One region of the Cellulomonas taurus genome, then DNA from elsewhere that is predicted to be linked to it. Evidence: predicted binding sites of a transcription regulator. Region 1 holds the regulator's gene; the other holds the start of a gene.
The links. Region 1 encodes LexA, which represses DNA repair genes until DNA is damaged. Its sites were predicted from a motif close to TCGAACANNTGTTCGA; they were not measured.
Positions count from the first base shown of each region.

Region 1 (4,411 bases):
CCGCCGAGGTGAGGAAGGCGGTCTGCCGACCCGACGTGCCGGAGGACAGCCCCACGCTCAGGCCCGCCAGCTCGGTCCCGAAGTCCCGCCCACGCTCGGCGGCCCGCGCCGCCGCCAGGCAGGTCTCCAGGTCCAGGCCCCGCCGGTTCAGCTCGGCGAAGTGCGCCAGCACCTCGGCCTTGTCCACCACCGGCAGCTCGGTCAGCGGCCGACCGCCCCACTCGCGGTAGAAGGCGTACCGGGAGGGTGCCAGCCGGAGCACCCGGCGCAGGCGGCGCCGCTGCCAGCGTTCCACCGCCTCGCGGTCGGCGAACCGGCGGCGACGGGCGCGCAGGTAGTGCGCGAGCACCCGCGCCCGACTCATGCCAGCAGCCCGCGCGCGGTGTCGATCGCCGCCTGATCGTGCGAGGGCAGCACGATCAGGCCCGGGCGGCGTCGGGCGAGGTCGCCCAGCTGTGCGAGTGTCGCCCGGTATCCGGTCGGATCCTCGGTGGCGATCCGGGTCACCGGGTGGGGCAGCTCACCGTGGCTGACGGCGCGGGCGTGCCACCCGGCATCCCCGATCAGCAGGAGCTCGGGGTGCGCGGGGACATGCGTACGCACCGCGAGCCCGAGGTGTCCCGGCGCATGTCCGGGCAACGGCAGCACCTGCAGTTCCCCGTCGCCGAGCAGATCGTGGGCGGGGCCGAGCGGCGCCCAGTCGTCGGTGCTCCCTACCGGCAGGGTCGCCGGGTCCACCACCCGCCGGAGCAGGTCGGGCGGCAGCAGGCCACCGACCACCCCACGCCGCAACCGTCCCAGTCCGCGCAACGCCTGGGCCTGCGCCACTGCTCCCGGATCGGCCACCACCCGCGCCGTCGGGAAGTCGAGCAGTCCGCCCACGTGGTCGGCGTGCAGATGGGACAGCACCACCCAGTCGATGTCCGCGGCGTCCAGGCCGCGGGCGTGCAGCTGCGCCGGCACCGACTGCGCCGGGTCGAGGTGCACCGGCAGCAGCGTGCCGTAGACCCGGTCGATCCCGCGCCGCAGCAGCCGGGGCACGCGGGGCGCGTACCCGGTGTCGAACAGCACCCGGCCCCGGGGGTGCTCGATCAGCGCGACCAGTGCCGGGAACCGCACCGGCGCCCATCCGGCGCCGCGCCGGGCCACCGCTCCGGGATGCTCGGTCCAGCCCGCGGTGAGCAGCTCCACCCGCGCCATCAGTAGCGCACCACGGCAGCCGACAGGCTCAGGCCCGCCCCGGTGCCGAGCAACAGCGCGGTGTCGCCTCGGCGCAGCTGCCCGGACCGCACGGCGTGGTCGAGCGCGGTCGGGATCGAGGCGGAGACCTGGTTCCCGTGATCGGCCAGGATGTCCACCACCCGGTCGGCGCTGATCCCCGACCGCTCCCGCAGGTAGCGCAGCCCGACAGCGCTCGCCTGATGTGGGATCACCACGTCCGGCCGCACACCGCCCAGGCGGCGGTCCAGTTCCCGGACGAAGGACGGCATCGCCCGGGCCACCGCCCGCAGCAACGCCGGACCGTCCATCCGGAAGAACTGGTCACCGGGGTCGGGGGAGGGTCGCATCGTGTTGTACCGGGTGCCGCCGGACTCGATCCGGCACGCCTGCCACGCCTCCGGCCAGACGGCGGAATGCCGGGCCAGCACCGCCGAGTCGCCGACGGGTGGGCCGAGCACCGCCGCCGCGGCACCGTCGCCGAACAGCGCGGAGGACTCGGGGTCCTCGTGATTGAGGGCGGGCGATGCCAGCTCGCTCGCGACGACCGCGACCCGCCGCCAGCGTCCCGCTGTGATCCCGGTGGTGGCCAGGTCCAGGCCGGTGAGGAACCCGACGCAGGAGGCGTTCAGGTCGAAGGCCTCGCACCGGCCGCCGGTCGCGCCCAGCTGGGCCAGCACCAGCACCGCGGTGGTGGGCATCGGCTGCTGCGGTGCCACCGCGCTGACGATCACCGCGTCCAGGTCGTCGACAGTCAGCGCCGCGGCGTCCAGCGCGCGGACCAGCGCGGCCGTCGCCAGCCCGGAACTGGTCTCCGCCGGGTCGGCCCCGTCGGCCCAGTACCGGACCCGGACCCCGGAACGCCGCTCGGACGTCCCGGGCTCACGCCCGAACCGCTGGTCCAGACTCAGCGAGGTCACCTCGCGCCGCGGCAGCACGGAGCCGGTGCCGAGGATGCTGACGGGTGCAGGTGCAGTGGTCACAAGGGTGAAGCGTGCCAGTCCCGGACGCCCTGATGCTCCGGTATCCCCTAATCGGACGGTGTGGCCTACAGGCTGCGCAGCACGGACACCACGCGGCCGAGGACCTGCGCCTGGTCGCCGTCGATCGGCGAGTAGGCCGGGTTCTGCGGCAGCAGCCAGACGTGCCCGTCGGTGCGCTTGAGGGTCTTCACCGTGGCCTCGCCGTCCAGCATGGCGGCGACGATCTGACCGTTCTCCGCGACCGGCTGGCGGCGGACGACCACCCAGTCGCCGTCGCAGATCGCGGCGTCCACCATCGAGTCGCCGACCACCTTGAGCAGGAAGAGCTCGCCCTCGCCCACCAGCTGCCGGGGGAGCGGGAACACGTCCTCCACCAGCTGCTCGGCCAGGATCGGGCCGCCGGCGGCGATCCGTCCCACCACCGGCACGTAGGCGGCGGCGGGTGCACCCTCCCGGGCAGCGGTGTCCTCGTCGCCGATCAGGCTGGTGAGCGCGCCGGGCAGCGCTCCGACCGGCCGGGAGTCGTCCGGCTGGACGACCTCGATCGCCCGGGGTCGGTTCGGGTCGCGGCGCAGGTAGCCCTTGCGCTCCAGGGCGGTCAGCTGGTGCTTGACGCTGGACGGGCTGGTCAGGCCGACGGCGTCGCCGATCTCGCGCATGCTCGGCGGGTACCCACGGCTCTCCACCGAGGCGCGCACGGTGTCCAGCACCAGCCGCTGCCGCGGGGTCAGGCCGTCGCCGAGACCGATCTCGGCCTCGTCCTCGGTCGCCTTCGGTGCCATGCGCCTCTCCGTCCTTCGTGCCCACTGCCGGTCCCGGGCCGCCGTGCCGGACGACCGCCCTGGTGAGCGGGCGATCGGCGGGCGTGTCAGTGCCTCGTGATCGGGTGTTCCCAGTGCCCCGAGCCTAGGGGTCGGGACGCGCCGGATCAAACATGTGTTCGATCGTGTCTCGACATTTCCCGCCGGATCGTGGCAGTCTTCGTACAAGCGTTCGACGAACACCTGTTCGACTCGACCGGACGGACGGTCACCCAGCCAGGGTGGCAGGAGGGAAGTGGTGGCTATGAGCACCATCGCAGCGCAGCCGCGGATCATCGGCCAGGTCGCCCCCGTGCGACGCACCCGGGTCACCGCACCCGTCGCATCCACCGCGCACCCGCGGCCCCGGCCCGTCGCGTCGCAGTCCGCTCCGGACGGCCGGCTGCGCCTGACCCGGCGCGGTCGGGTGGTGGTGGTCGCCCTCGGTCTGCTGCTGGCGGTCGCCGGGGTGATGGGCGGCCGTGCGGTGGCCGAGTCGCCCCAGCAGGCGGTCGAGGTGCAGACCTACGCCGTGCAGACCGGCGACACCATGTGGAGCATCGCGCAGGGAGTGGCCCAGCCGGGGGAGGACGTCCGCGACGTCGTGCTCCAGCTGCAGCGGCTGAACGACCTGGCCGACACCTCGCTGCTCGCCGGGCAGGTGCTCCTGCTCCCGGCCGACGTCTGACGCCCGACCCGCGACGTCCTGCCCCTGACTCGACCCCCGACGCCCTGCCCTGGATGCCCGACCGCTGACGCCTGACAGGCGTCGGAGCGGTTCATCCGGGGTCACGGTGAGATTACGAAAGTCGCTGCTTGCGTAATTCGGGGAGCGCGCTCTACTGTGGTGCCACCTCGACGGCTGGCTGGGGGGCTCGCCCCGAGGGACGCGATTTCGGCACTGGTGACAGTGTCGCCGCGCGTGATCTACAACGCTGAGGCGAGGCGAGTCGCCACGGCGTGACGGGACGGGGGCGTCCCACCGAGGGTGGCCGCGAGAACACGCGGCCACCCTCGTCGTCTGTCCGGAGGGCGTCGACCCGGAAATGCCTCGCCACCGCCGCGCGCCGGTAGGGCAGGCGGCGTCCTGTGCCGGTCTCCGCCCGGTACAGTGACCCCCGCCCATCGGTGAACCGGGTGGGTGGCGCGAGGAGGAGGCACGCATGCACTGTCCGTTCTGCCGGCACCCGGACTCTCGGGTGGTCGACTCCCGGACCTCGGACGACGGTCTGTCGATTCGTCGGCGTCGGCAGTGCCCGCAGTGCAACCGTCGCTTCACCACCCTGGAGACCGCGAGCCTCTCGGTGGTCAAGCGCTCCGGCGCCACCGAGCCGTTCAGCCGGGAGAAGATCGTCGGCGGCGTGCGCAAGGCGTGCCAGGGTCGACCGGTCTCCGACGACGACCTGGCGG
Region 1 is NZ_CP051884.1:2,139,002-2,143,412, reverse strand. Features, by position in the region: gene HGK68_RS09950 (F390 synthetase-related protein) at 1-364, opposite strand, end outside; gene HGK68_RS09945 (MBL fold metallo-hydrolase) at 361-1,200, opposite strand; gene HGK68_RS09940 (3-oxoacyl-ACP synthase III family protein) at 1,200-2,201, opposite strand; gene lexA (transcriptional repressor LexA) at 2,267-2,983, opposite strand; gene HGK68_RS09930 (LysM peptidoglycan-binding domain-containing protein) at 3,267-3,689, shown strand; gene nrdR (transcriptional regulator NrdR) at 4,165-4,411, shown strand, end outside.

Region 2 (4,411 bases), 550 kb from region 1:
CGCGCGCCTCGGTGGCCTTGCCCGCGGCGAAGAACACCGCGTCACCGGGCTGCGCGCCGACCGCGGCCACCAGGCCCCCGCGCTCGGCCTCGGAGATGTTCTTGGCGACCGGGCCGCCGAGCGTGCCGTCCTCACCGACGGTCACGTAGGCCAGGCCCTTGGCACCGCGCTGCTTCGCCCACTCCTGCCAGGCGTCGAACCCGCGGCGCGGGGTGGCGGCGCCACCGGGCTGGACCACCGCGCCGACGTAGGGCGCCTGGAACACGCGGAACGGGGTGTCGGCGAAGAAGTCGGTCAGCTCGACCAGCTCCAGGCCGAAGCGCAGGTCGGGCTTGTCGGTGCCGTACTTCTCCATCGCCTCGGCGTAGGTCATCCGGGCGATCGGGGTCGGGATGCGGTAGTCGATCAGGTCCCAGAGCGCGACCAGCAGCTGCTCGCCGAGCGCGATCACGTCCTCCTGGTCGACGAATGACATCTCGACGTCGAGCTGGGTGAACTCCGGCTGACGGTCGGCGCGGAAGTCCTCGTCGCGGTAGCAGCGGGCCAGCTGGTAGTAGCGCTCCATGCCACCGACCATGAGCAGCTGCTTGAACAGCTGCGGCGACTGGGGCAGGGCGTACCAGCTGCCCGGCGCCAGACGGGCGGGCACCACGAAGTCGCGGGCGCCCTCCGGAGTGGACCGGGTCAGGGTCGGGGTCTCGATCTCCACGAAGTCGTGGGCGTCCAGCACCCGGCGCGCCGCCTGGCTGGCCTTGGAGCGCAGCCGGATCGCGTGGGCGGGGGCGGGCCGACGCAGGTCGAGGTAGCGGTAGCGCAGGCGCGCCTCCTCGCCCACCGGCTCGTCCAGGGCGGTCGACACCTGGAACGGCAGCGGCGCTGCCTCGTTCAGCACCACGACCTCGGTGGCGACGAGCTCGACCTCGCCGGTGGCCAGCGCGCTGTTCGCGTTGCCCTCCGGACGGCGACCGACCTCACCGGTCACCTGCAGCACGTACTCGGCACGCAGACCGTGGGCCACCGCCTCGTCCCGGATGACCACCTGGGCGATGCCGGAGGCATCCCGCAGATCCACGAAGGCCACCCCACCGTGATCCCGGCGGCGATCCACCCACCCGGTCAGGGTGACGGTGGAGCCGATGTGCTCGGCCCGCAACGAGCCGGCGGTGTGGGTGCGCAGCACGGGGGATCCTCTCGGGTGGGGGGTGATGGCCGCCATGACGGCGACCCGGGCGAGTCTATCGCCGACGCGCGGCGTTCCTGCTCAGAACAGCGCGGCCTGCATCACCCCCGGCAGCGCGGCCTCCGGTGTCGACGCCTGGGCGGGTGACGCCTGGGCGATCGCGCCTCGTCGCCAGCGCCCGAAGGCGGTGGTCCCCTCCGGCGGGTGCGCGAGCCCGTGCCGTTCCCGCAGCGGGCGCACCCGGTCGTGCAACCAGCGCCGGTACTCCTCCGGCACGTAGGCGCCGTTGCCGTACAGGCGCCGGTACTTGGCGACCAGCGCGGGCCGGTGTTCGGCGAGCCAGCGCAGCATCAGCGGACGGACCGGGCCACGCAGGTGCAGCGGGATCGTGGTCACCCAACTCGCGCCCGCCTCCTTCAGGTCGCCGAACAACCCGTCCAGATGGGCGGTGCCGTCGGTGAGCCAGGGCATGATCGGCGCGATCAGCACCCCGCACTCCAGTCCGGCGTCCCGTGCGGCGCGGATCAGCCCGAGCCGCGCCCGAGGGGTCGGAGTGCCGGGCTCCATCGCCTGTTGCAGGTCCTCGTCCCCGATCGCCAGGGACACCGCCAGGCTCACCGGCACCTGCTCGGCCGCCCGGGTGAGCAGGGGCAGGTCCCGGCGCAGCAGCGTGCCCTTCGTCAGGACCGACAGCGGTGTACCGGACTCCGCCAGGGCGGTGATGATCCCGGGCATCAGCGCGTAGCGGCCCTCGGCCCGCTGGTAGGGATCGGTGTTGGTGCCGAGGGCGACCAGCTCGTGCCGCCAGGACCGACGGCGCAGTTCGGCGGTGAGCACCTCGACCACGTTGGTCTTCACCACGATCTGGGTCTCGAAGTCCTGGCCCGCGTCCAGGCCCAGGTACTCGTGGGTGGGTCGGGCGAAGCAGTAGGCGCAGGCGTGCAGGCAGCCCCGCATCGGGTTCACCGTCCACCGGAACGGCACCGCACTGGTGTCGTGGACCTTGTTCAGGGCCGACTTGGCGTGCACCTCGTGGAAGGTCACGCCGGTGAACTCCGGGGTGCGCACCGACCGCTGGTGCCCGGTCAGCGCGAGGCCCGGCAGCATCTCCGGCTGCGCCGCCTCGACCTTCTGTCCGTCCCATCGCATGGAGCTATTCGAACACGCGTTCGACTGACCTGACAAGCGCCGATTCCTGGCAGGTCGGGACAAGGCGCCCGGTCGAGTTGCCGGAGCACATCCCCGGACCGACCGTGGGGACATGACCACCGCCACCGCTGACCAACCGCTCCCCGTCGAACGCCGCCGTCGCACCTGGCCGGTGCTGGCCGCCCTGCTGGTGATCAACGCCCTGGTCGCCGCGGGCGGGTCGATCGCCTCCACCTCCGGCGTCGACGGCTGGTACGCCGATGCCGCCAAGCCGGACTGGATCCCGCCCAACGCGCTGTTCGGCCCGGTGTGGACGGTGCTCTACATCATGATGGCCGTCGCCGCCTGGCTGGTCTGGCGCGACGTCGACACCCGCTCGGCCCGGCTGCCGCTGATCCTGTACGGGGTCCAACTCGCGCTGAACGCCGCCTGGACGCCGGTGTTCTTCGGCGCGGAGATCCTCGGCGGCGGGCTGGTGATCATCCTCCTGCTGGAGGTCGCCCTGGTCGCCACGATCGTGGCCTTCCACCGGGTGCACCGGCTCGCGGCCTGGCTGCTCGGGCCGTACCTCGCCTGGGCGCTCTACGCCACGACGCTGAACGCCGCCGTCGCCGCACTGAACTGAGGTCATCCAGCGACGAAGGGCCGCCGGCATCCGGAGGCGGCCCTTCGTGTGGTCATGCCTGCGCGGGCACCACCCGCGGCCACCAGTCGTCCGCCGACGGCTGCCAGCTGGTGGCCTGCGCCTCGACCTGTTCACCCGACCGGATGTCCTTGACCTGGTCGCCGTCCTCGCCGGGGAACCAGACGAACGGGATGCCGCGCCGGTCGGCGTGCTTGATCTGCTTGCCGAACTTCGCCGCCGTCGGCGCCACCTCGACCGGGATGCCGCGCAGCCGGAGCTGGGCCGCCACCGCGTCCGACGCCGGGCGGGTCTCCTCGTTGATCACCGCGACCAGCACGGCGGCCGGGACGGCCCGGGTCGCCCGCACCAGACCGCCGGAGATCAGCCGGGAGACCAGCCGCGAGACACCGATCGACAGGCCGACACCCGGGTAAGTGGTCGACCCGTCGGAGGCGAGGGTGTCGTACCGCCCACCGGAACAGATCGAGCCGAGCTGCTCGTGCCCGACCAGCACCGTCTCGTAGACCGACCCGGTGTAGTAGTCCAGACCGCGGGCGATCTTGAGATCGGCCACGACGACGCCCGGTGCGCGCACCGCCGCCGCCTCGATCAGCTGACCCAGCTCGGCCAGGCCCTGCTCCATCAGCGCGGAGTCCACCCCGTGCGTCGACGCGAGGTCCCGCACCCGGTCGATCACGGTCGCGTCCGATCCGGAGATCGCCGCCAGGTCGAGGCAGGCCCGGGCCTGGGTGTCGGTGGCACCGGCCTCGGCGACCAGCAGCGCCGCCACCTTCTCGGCACCGATCTTGTCCAGCTTGTCGATGCTGCGCAGCACCGCCTCGACGTCGTCCAGCCCGATGCCGCGGTAGAACCCCTCCGCCACCCGGCGGTTGTTCACCAGGATCCGCACCTCGGGCACGCCGATCGCCCGCAGCGCACCCAGCGCCTCGGCCATCACCAGCGGCAGGTCGACCTCGTAGTGATACGGCAGCTCCCCCGCACCCACCACGTCGATGTCGGCCTGGACGAACTCGCGGAACCGGCCGTCCTGAGGCCGCTCACCGCGCCACACCTTCTGGATCTGGTAGCGCTGGAACGGGAAGGCCAGGTGACCGGCGTTCTCCAGGACATACCGCGCGAACGGCACGGTCAGGTCGAAGTGCAGTCCGAGCCCGGCGTCCTTCCCGGATTCACCCTCCTCCTGGAGGCGGCGCAGCACGTACACCTCCTTGGAGGTCTCCCCCTTGCGCAGCAGCTGGTCCAGCGGCTCGACCGCCCGGGTCTCGATCCCGGCGAAGCCGTGCAGTTCGAAGGTGCGCCGCAGGGTGTCGAGGACGTGCTGCTCGACGATCCGACCGTCGGGGAGCCATTCGGGGAAGCCGGAGAGCGGGGTGGGGCGTGCCATGCGGGTCATCCTGCCAGGTGGATCAGGAACGGATTGCCCGCCAGCTCGTCGG
Region 2 is NZ_CP051884.1:1,591,831-1,596,241, reverse strand. Features, by position in the region: gene aspS (aspartate--tRNA ligase) at 1-1,180, opposite strand, end outside; gene HGK68_RS07390 (Rv2578c family radical SAM protein) at 1,262-2,329, opposite strand; gene HGK68_RS07385 (TspO/MBR family protein) at 2,442-2,954, shown strand; gene hisS (histidine--tRNA ligase) at 3,007-4,359, opposite strand; gene HGK68_RS07375 (MBL fold metallo-hydrolase) at 4,365-4,411, opposite strand, start outside.
Region 2: the regulator LexA is predicted to act here: its motif matches at 2,338-2,353, upstream of HGK68_RS07390 (Rv2578c family radical SAM protein).